One region of the Priestia sp. JSM ZJ58 genome, then DNA from elsewhere that is predicted to be linked to it. Evidence: a T-box and tRNA genes for the amino acid it is inferred to sense, from the RefSeq annotation. Region 1 holds a T-box; the other holds one or more tRNA genes.

What was found. The T-box of region 1 lies ahead of pheS (phenylalanine--tRNA ligase subunit alpha). A T-box ahead of a tRNA ligase gene usually reads a tRNA of that ligase, here a tRNA-Phe.
Region 2: it has a tRNA-Phe gene. The T-box ahead of pheS (phenylalanine--tRNA ligase subunit alpha) is inferred to sense a tRNA for this amino acid. The anticodon was not compared.

The regions. Positions count from the first base shown of each region.
Region 1 is NZ_JBISEM010000001.1:157,642-162,067, forward strand. Features, by position in the region: gene ACH6EI_RS00785 (M42 family metallopeptidase) at 1-871, shown strand, start outside; gene sspI (small acid-soluble spore protein SspI) at 928-1,134, opposite strand; gene ACH6EI_RS00795 (TrmH family RNA methyltransferase) at 1,275-2,039, shown strand; T-box leader at 2,088-2,323, shown strand; gene pheS (phenylalanine--tRNA ligase subunit alpha) at 2,378-3,412, shown strand; gene pheT (phenylalanine--tRNA ligase subunit beta) at 3,426-4,426, shown strand, end outside.
Region 2 is NZ_JBISEM010000002.1:340,734-345,159, reverse strand. Features, by position in the region: gene dnaB (replicative DNA helicase) at 1-64, shown strand, start outside; gene ACH6EI_RS23085 (adenylosuccinate synthase) at 252-1,538, shown strand; tRNA gene ACH6EI_RS23080 (tRNA-Lys) at 1,706-1,778, shown strand; tRNA gene ACH6EI_RS23075 (tRNA-Glu) at 1,794-1,865, shown strand; tRNA gene ACH6EI_RS23070 (tRNA-Asp) at 1,901-1,976, shown strand; tRNA gene ACH6EI_RS23065 (tRNA-Phe) at 1,981-2,053, shown strand; gene yycF (response regulator YycF) at 2,316-3,023, shown strand; gene walK (cell wall metabolism sensor histidine kinase WalK) at 3,030-4,426, shown strand, end outside.

The sequences.
Region 1 (4,426 bases):
TGGTTTTATGGTGACTCAAATTGATGAACGCGGCTTTATTCGTTTTCAAACGGTAGGCGGATGGTGGTCTCAAGTTATGCTTGCTCAACGCGTAACCATCGTGACATCTAAAGGAGAGGTAACGGGGATTATTGGCTCAAAGCCACCTCATATCTTGCCTCCAGAAGTTCGCAAAAAGCCAGTTGACATTAAAGATATGTTCATCGATATTGGTGCTTCTAGCAGAGAAGAAGTAGCGGAGTGGGGAGTAAAACCTGGTGATCAGGTTGTACCTTATTTCGAATTTACGGTTATGAACAATGAAAAGATGCTGCTAGCGAAAGCCTGGGATAACCGTATTGGTTGTGCAATCGCTATCGATGTATTAAAAGCTTTAAAAAATGAAAAACATGAAAATGTTGTGTATGGTGTAGGAACGGTGCAAGAAGAAGTTGGACTCCGAGGTGCAAAAACATCTGCTAACTTTATTGAACCGGATATTGCATTTGCTGTTGATGTCGGTATCGCTGGAGATACACCTGGTGTTTCTGATAAAGAAGCCTCTTCTAAAATGGGGCAGGGTCCGCAAATCATTTTATATGATGCTTCCATGGTCTCTCATAAAGGACTTCGAGATACAGTGGTAGATGTGGCAGATGAATTAAATATTCCGTATCAATTTGATGCAATTGCTGGAGGCGGTACGGACTCGGGTTCTATCCATATTTCAGCTAACGGGGTGCCAGCACTTTCGATTACAATTGCAACTCGTTATATCCATTCTCATGCAGCAATGCTTCATCGTGATGATTATGAAAACGCAGTTAAATTAATTGCGGAAGTCATTAAGCGCTTAGACCGAGATACGGTTAACGCCATTACGTATAATTAAAAAAAGCTCATTCTCCTAGGAGAATGAGCTTTTTGTTGTACATAGGAAAAGGTTATTTATTTTAAACCGTTTTCAAGCGTTGTCAGAATTTCTTCTTTTTCTGATTCCGGAGACTTTTCCCAAAGCACTTCAAATAAAACACCAAGTCCAGGGAGCATTTTTTCTTCACCGCTTTGAATAGCGTCAGAAATTGTAGCCTCAAGCTCTTCTTTTGAGTTTCCTGAAACGTTTGCAATAACAGCATTTCGTAAATTAAGATCCATCATTTTCACCTCAGCTATCGTAAAGTTACCAATAGTTTTTGTTTTCTTTGCGATTTCTATGTACAATAAAGTGAAACTTATCTAATGATTATTGAACAAAATGTAATCGAACTATTTATTTTTGTATAGATAAAGGAGTTATGTTTGTGAAACAAATTGATTCAGTTAAAAATCCGCAGGTAAAAGCGTGGAAAAAACTGCATAATAAAAAAGACCGTGATAAGCAGGGCCTTTTTATGGTAGAAGGCTTTCATTTAGTCGAAGAGGCTATCAAAAATAAGGATTGCGTAAAGGAACTAATTATACGCGAATCGACCGAAGTGCCCGCACAGTGGGATATAGACGGTATCGAAATAATCGTTGTAAACGAAGCAATTAGTAAGTTATTATCTGACACAGAAACACCTCAAGGAATTATTGCCGTGTGTTTTCAAACAAAGCATGCGGAAATTATTCATACAGCACAGAAAGTATTGCTTTTAGATGCGGTGCAAGATCCAGGTAACCTAGGCACCATTATCCGAACCGCTGATGCTGCGGGAGTGGGGGCTATTATCATTGGAGAGGGCAGCGTGGATGTGTACAACCCAAAAGTCGTTCGTTCAACGCAAGGAGCTATTTTTCACCTTCCAATTGTAAAAGGCGATTTGCTCGAAACAATTTCACTGTTAAAAGAAAGAGGAATAGCAGTTTACGGCACGTCGTTACAAAATGGAAAGGTCTACACACACGTAAAACCTTCAAACGAATTTGCGCTGATTGTGGGAAATGAAGGAAACGGCGTAAGCGAGAAAGTGTTGGAACAAACGGATCAAAATCTGTACATTCCCATCTATGGAAAGAGCGAGTCGTTAAATGTTGCCATCGCTTCTGGAATCTTACTTTATTATTTACGCGGAATGTAGTTGCATCGAGAACGTGTTTTCACTATAATAATACAATAGTTACATATGTAAAAAACGATGAAAGAGAGCAGTAGCTTATGTCCGTTTATGCAGGGAGAAAATGCCATGACTGAAAGCATTTTTATAAATGTAATAAGTGAATTCACCTCTTGAGTTGACACTTAGACCATCTTACATAGATGTAAAGGTGTTCCGGAGATTCCGTTAACTTGAATGAAGTGAACTGTATACGTCTGTGTATATAGTTAACAAGGGTGGTAACGCGACTAATCCTCGTCCCTTTTTTGGGAGGAGGTTTTTTTATTTGTCATTTTTTACGTTAAAAGGAGGAATAAGTGATGAAAGAACGTTTACAAGAACTTCAACAAGAAGCAATTGCAAAAGTCGAAGCAGCAAGTGCTTTAAAAGAATTAAACGACGTACGCGTAGCTTATTTAGGAAAGAAAGGCCCTATCACAGAAGTACTTCGCGGTATGGGAAAACTTTCAGCTGAAGAGCGCCCTGTAATGGGAGCACTTGCAAATGAAGTACGTGAAGCGATTGCATCTAAAATTGAAGAAAAACAAACGGCGTTAGAAGCAGCCGAGGTAGAGCGTAAACTTGCTTCAGAAACAATTGACGTAACGCTGCCGGGACGCCCGGTTAAAGCAGGTACGCATCACCCGCTCACAAGCGTGGTTGAAGAAGTAGAAGATTTATTCTTAGGAATGGGCTATGAAGTAGCAGAAGGACCAGAAGTAGAGCAGGACTACTATAATTTCGAAGCGCTGAACTTGCCAAAAGGTCACCCAGCACGTGATATGCAAGATACGTTCTATATTACGGAAGAAACGCTTCTTCGTACGCATACATCAACTGTTCAAGCTCGTGTTATGAACAAGAATGAAGGCAAAGGACCTGTTAAAATTATTTGCCCAGGTAAAGTGTACCGCCGCGATGACGATGATGCTACGCACTCACATCAATTTATGCAAATTGAAGGTCTTGTAGTAGACGAAAACATTCGTATGAGCGATTTAAAAGGCACGCTTGAAGTATTTGTGAAAAAGATGTTCGGTGCAGACCGTGAAATTCGTCTTCGTCCAAGTTTCTTCCCATTCACTGAGCCGTCTGTAGAAGTAGACGTATCGTGTGCAAAATGTGGAGGTAAAGGCTGTAATGTATGTAAACAAACAGGCTGGATTGAAATTTTAGGAGCCGGTATGGTTCATCCAAATGTTCTTGAAATGGCTGGATACGATTCAACTAAATATCGTGGTTTTGCTTTTGGAATCGGTGTAGAGCGTATTGCTATGTTAAAACACGGCGTGGATGATATTCGTCATTTCTATACAAATGATGTTCGTTTCTTAGATCAATTTAAACAAGTATAAAGGAGGGACTACGATGTTTGTATCTTATCGTTGGTTACAAGAGTATGTTGACTTATCAGGCGTAACGGCAGAAGAGTTAGCTGATAAAATCACAAAAAGTGGAATTGAAGTTGAAGGTGTAGAAAACTTAAATAAAGGCATCAGCGGAGTGGTAATTGGTCACGTTGTAGAACGTGAACAGCATCCAAATGCGGATAAATTAAGCCGCTGTCAAGTAGATCTTGGCGGAGGAGAAATCGTTCAAATCGTGTGCGGAGCACCTAACGTGGCACAAGGTCAAAAAGTAGCGGTTGCAAAAGTGGGAGCTGTACTTCCAGGTAACTTTAAAATCAAGCGTGCTAAGCTTCGCGGTGAAGAATCGAACGGTATGATTTGTTCTCTTCAAGAGCTTGGCATTGAAAGCAAGCTTGTGGCAAAAGATTATCAAGAAGGCATCTTCGTCTTCCCAAGTGATGCTGAAGTAGGAGCGGATGCGCTAGATGCATTAAACTTAAACGATGAAGTATTAGAACTAGGGCTAACACCAAACCGTTCAGACTGCTTAAGTATGTTAGGTGTAGCACATGAGGTGGCTGCTATTTTACGTCGTGAAGTGAAGTATCCGTCAGTAAACGTGCAAACGTCTGATGAGCAAGCAGCTGATTATATTTCCGTTAAAGTAGAGGCAAAAGAAGACAATCCCCTTTACGTAGCGCGCGTTGTGAAAAACGTAAAAATTGCTCCGTCACCATTATGGATGCAAACGCGTTTAATGGCAGCTGGTATTCGACCTCATAACAACGTTGTTGATATTACCAACTATATTTTGCTTGAATACGGCCAGCCGCTGCATGCTTTTGACTATGATCGTCTTGGTTCAAAAGAAATTGTTGTACGTCACGCGTCAGAAGGCGAGAAGTTTGTAACGCTTGACGATCAAGAGCGCGTATTAAAAGGCAATCAGCTTGTTATTACAAACGGCAGTGAACCGGTAGCTCTTGCAGGTGTAATGGGGGGAGCAAACTCTGAAGTAAA
Region 2 (4,426 bases), on a different contig from region 1:
ATACAATAAATTCGTTAATCTCGAGCGGCGCTTTGATGACGCAGGAGTGCCGCCTGGTGCATAAAACCTCTCAATATGAGAGGTTTTATTTTATTGTTATCGCATTCGTTCCGCAAAATACGATATATTTGTAATAACTTTTGTTAAATCGTTCGGATTTAATTGACTTTAGTGTGATAAATTGATACACTTATCCATGGTTAAATTATGTCGTAGTGAGCTGTTGCTTACTAAGCGGAGGTGCTTAAGATATGTCTTCAGTCGTTGTAGTAGGAACACAATGGGGAGATGAAGGAAAAGGGAAGATTACAGACTTCCTATCAGAAAATGCAGAAGTGATTGCACGTTACCAAGGTGGGAACAATGCAGGTCACACAATTAAGTTTAATGGTGAAACTTATAAGTTACATTTAATTCCTTCAGGTATTTTTTATAATGACAAAACGTGTGTAATTGGAAACGGTATGGTTGTTGATCCAAAAGCACTTGTTCAAGAATTAAAATACTTACATGATCGCGGTGTAACAACAGAAAACTTACGTATTAGTAACCGAGCTCATGTGATTCTTCCATATCATTTAAAATTAGATGAAGTTGAAGAAGAACGTAAAGGTGAAAATAAGATTGGTACAACGAAAAAAGGTATTGGACCAGCTTATATGGATAAAGCAGCACGTGTTGGTATTCGAATTGCCGATTTACTAGACCGTGAAGTATTTGAAGCAAAATTAACACAAAACTTAGCTGAAAAGAATCGCCTTCTTGAAAAAATGTATGAAGTAGAAGGCTTTACATTAGAAGAAATTTTAGATGAGTACTATGAGTATGGTCAACAAGTTGCAAAATATGTTGTTGATACATCAGTAGTATTAAATGATGCGTTAGACGAAGGACGTCGTGTACTATTTGAAGGCGCACAAGGTGTTATGTTAGATATCGACCAAGGAACATATCCATTTGTTACATCTTCAAACCCAGTAGCGGGTGGAGTAACAATTGGTTCTGGTGTAGGTCCATCTAAAATCAAACACGTTGTAGGTGTATCAAAAGCGTATACAACTCGTGTTGGTGACGGTCCTTTCCCAACTGAATTAACAAACGAAATCGGTGATCAAATCCGTGAAGTAGGACGTGAATATGGTACAACAACTGGTCGTCCTCGCCGTGTAGGTTGGTTTGACAGTGTAGTTGTACGTCATGCTCGCCGCGTTAGCGGAATCACAGACTTATCTTTAAACTCAATTGATGTATTAACGGGAATTGAGACATTAAAGATTTGTGTAGCTTACCGTTATAAAGGGGAAGTTATGGAAGAATTCCCTGCTAGCTTAAAAACACTTGCAGAATGCGAACCTGTATATGAAGAGCTTCCAGGTTGGACAGAAGATATTACGGGTGTGAAAACATTAGATGAGTTACCTGATAACGCTCGCCACTACTTAGAGCGCGTGTCTCAATTAACAGGTATTCCTTTATCTATTTTCTCTGTAGGTCCAGATCGTACACAAACAAATGTATTACGTGGTGTATATAGCTAAATAAAAAGAGTTAGCTCTTCGTGAGCTAACCTTTTTTATTTATAATTGGTGCTTTTTTAACAAGATTTTTAAAAAAGCTCAATAATAAAAAGAAAGTTTTAAAAAAACTATTGCATTCATATGAAATATCATGTTATTATAATAAGCGTCGCTAAGAGATATAACATGAGCCATTAGCTCAGTTGGTAGAGCATCTGACTTTTAATCAGAGGGTCGAAGGTTCGAGTCCTTCATGGCTCACTTTTGTTACAACGTGGCCCGTTGGTCAAGCGGTTAAGACACCGCCCTTTCACGGCGGTAACACGGGTTCGAATCCCGTACGGGTCATTTTTAATATTTTTAATACATAGCATATAGACTGAGGTCCCGTGGTGTAGCGGTTAACATGCCTGCCTGTCACGCAGGAGATCGCGGGTTCGATTCCCGTCGGGACCGCCATTTTGGCTCGGTAGCTCAGTTGGTAGAGCAAAGGACTGAAAATCCTTGTGTCGGCGGTTCGATTCCGTCCCGAGCCATCAAAAAGCATGACTTTATTTAAAGTCATGCTTTTTTCTTTTATTTACATTTAAAAGAAAACGTTATTTGCTTTGCATTTCTTTTATGGTAATATATTACTTTTGTATTTAGAGATGGTTGAAAATCATATATCTTCATGTATAGTAGAGGATGAACTTGTGACGTTTCAAGGGTTATCAAGTATAATAAAACTACGGTATTCAAACAGTATGAATACTATCTTTTATATTTTGCTTCAACTAATAAAGGAGAACGATGATCATGGATAAACGTATTTTAGTCGTAGATGACGAAAAGCCGATTGCAGATATTTTAAAGTTTAATTTGCAAAAAGAAGGTTACGAAGTATTTTGTGCTTATGATGGCGTAGAAGCACTTGAAAAAGTGGAAGAAGTACAGCCTGAAATGATTTTATTAGATATTATGCTTCCTCAGAAAGATGGAATGGAAGTTTGCCGAGAAGTGCGCAAAAAATATGATATGCCTATTATCATGTTAACAGCAAAAGACTCTGAAATTGACAAGGTTTTAGGTCTAGAATTAGGTGCAGATGATTATGTAACTAAGCCGTTCAGTACGCGTGAATTATTAGCACGTGTAAAAGCTAATTTACGTAGACATCAGCAGGTAGCTGTTCCAACAGAAGAAAGTGAAACGAATGAAATTACGATTGGAGCACTTGTTATTCATCCAGATGCTTATATTGTGTCTAAGCGCGGAGAAACGATTGAACTGACTCATCGTGAATTTGAGCTGCTGCATTATTTAGCGAAGCACATTGGACAAGTCATGACGCGTGAACACTTGCTTCAAACTGTATGGGGTTATGACTATTTTGGTGATGTGCGTACGGTAGATGTAACAGTTCGAAGATTACGTGAAAAAATTGAAGATAATCCAAGCCATCCAATGTGGATTGTAACAAGACGTGGAGTAGGCTATTATTTACGCAGCCCAGAGCAGGAGTAATTTTAGATGAAGAAAGTAAGGCTCCTGCAATCTATTCATTTAAAGTTTGTATTGATTTATGTGCTGCTTATTTTAATTGCGATGCAAATTATTGGGGTCTATTTTGCTCGACAATTAGAAAAAGAATTAGTTAACAACTTTCGAACGTCTCTTCAAGAGCGGACAGACTTGCTGACGTATAACATTGGACAAGAAATGGTGAAAAATCGTGATGATGATTCACCCACTCTTGAGGAAGACTTAAAGACTATTTTACGAGATTTTGCTTCAAGACCCAATTTAGCTTCAAATGATATGAATGACATCTCTGAAGTAAGAGTCATTGACCAAAATAGAAGAATCATTGCTACATCGAACTCAAATCCTCAACAGATTATAGGTAAAAAGACTAATGATTTAGCGATTACAAATGCGTTGTTAGCAGGAACGAACTCTGATAATGTATTTGTTGATCAAAGCGGACAGCGAATCAGAGTTATGATACAGCCTATTCGTTTACAGGATAAAGTAGGTGCCAGTCAATCAAATTCAACTAATAAAAATGGAAAAGTTCAGTCTAGCGAAGAAATCTTAGGCGCTATTTACTTAACAGCTTCCATGGAGCCTGTTTACGATCAAATGAGTAATATCAATCAGATCTTTAAAGCAGGTACGGTGATCGCTCTTTTTATTACAGCTATTTTAGGCGTGTTTTTAGCTCAGACGATTACTCGTCCAATGTCTGAAATGAGAAAACAAGCACTTGAGATGGCCAAAGGGAATTTTACGAGAAAAGCTAAGGTATACGGATATGATGAAATTGGTCAGCTAGCTCTCACATTCAACAACTTAACAAGAAAGCTTCAGGAAGCACAGGCAACGACAGAAGGGGAGCGCCGTAAGCTTAGTTCGGTATTAGCTCATATGACGGACGGCGTTATTGCGACGGATCGAAAAGGAAGAGTAATTTTAATTAATGATCCAGCCGCAGCTATGCTAAATGTTTCACGTGAAACGGTTTTGTCTGACCCAGTTGTTTCCCTATTAGATCTTGAAGAAACGCATACGTTTGAAAGCTTGCTCGCTAATCAAGAGTCATTAATTTTGGACTTTAGTACAAAATCGGATCCTTTTATTTTAAGAGCTACCATTTCTGCTATTCAAAAAGAGACCGGTTTTATTAACGGGATTATCATTGTCCTGCATGATATTACAGAGCAGGAGAAAATTGATCAAGATCGCCGAGAATTTGTAGCGAATGTTTCACATGAATTGCGTACGCCGTTAACAACGATGCGCAGTTATTTAGATGCGCTTGCAGACGGTGCTTGGCAAGATAAGGACTTAGCTCCAACATTTTTAAATGTAACGCAAACGGAGACAGAGCGAATGATTCGTCTCGTTAACGACTTGCTTCAATTATC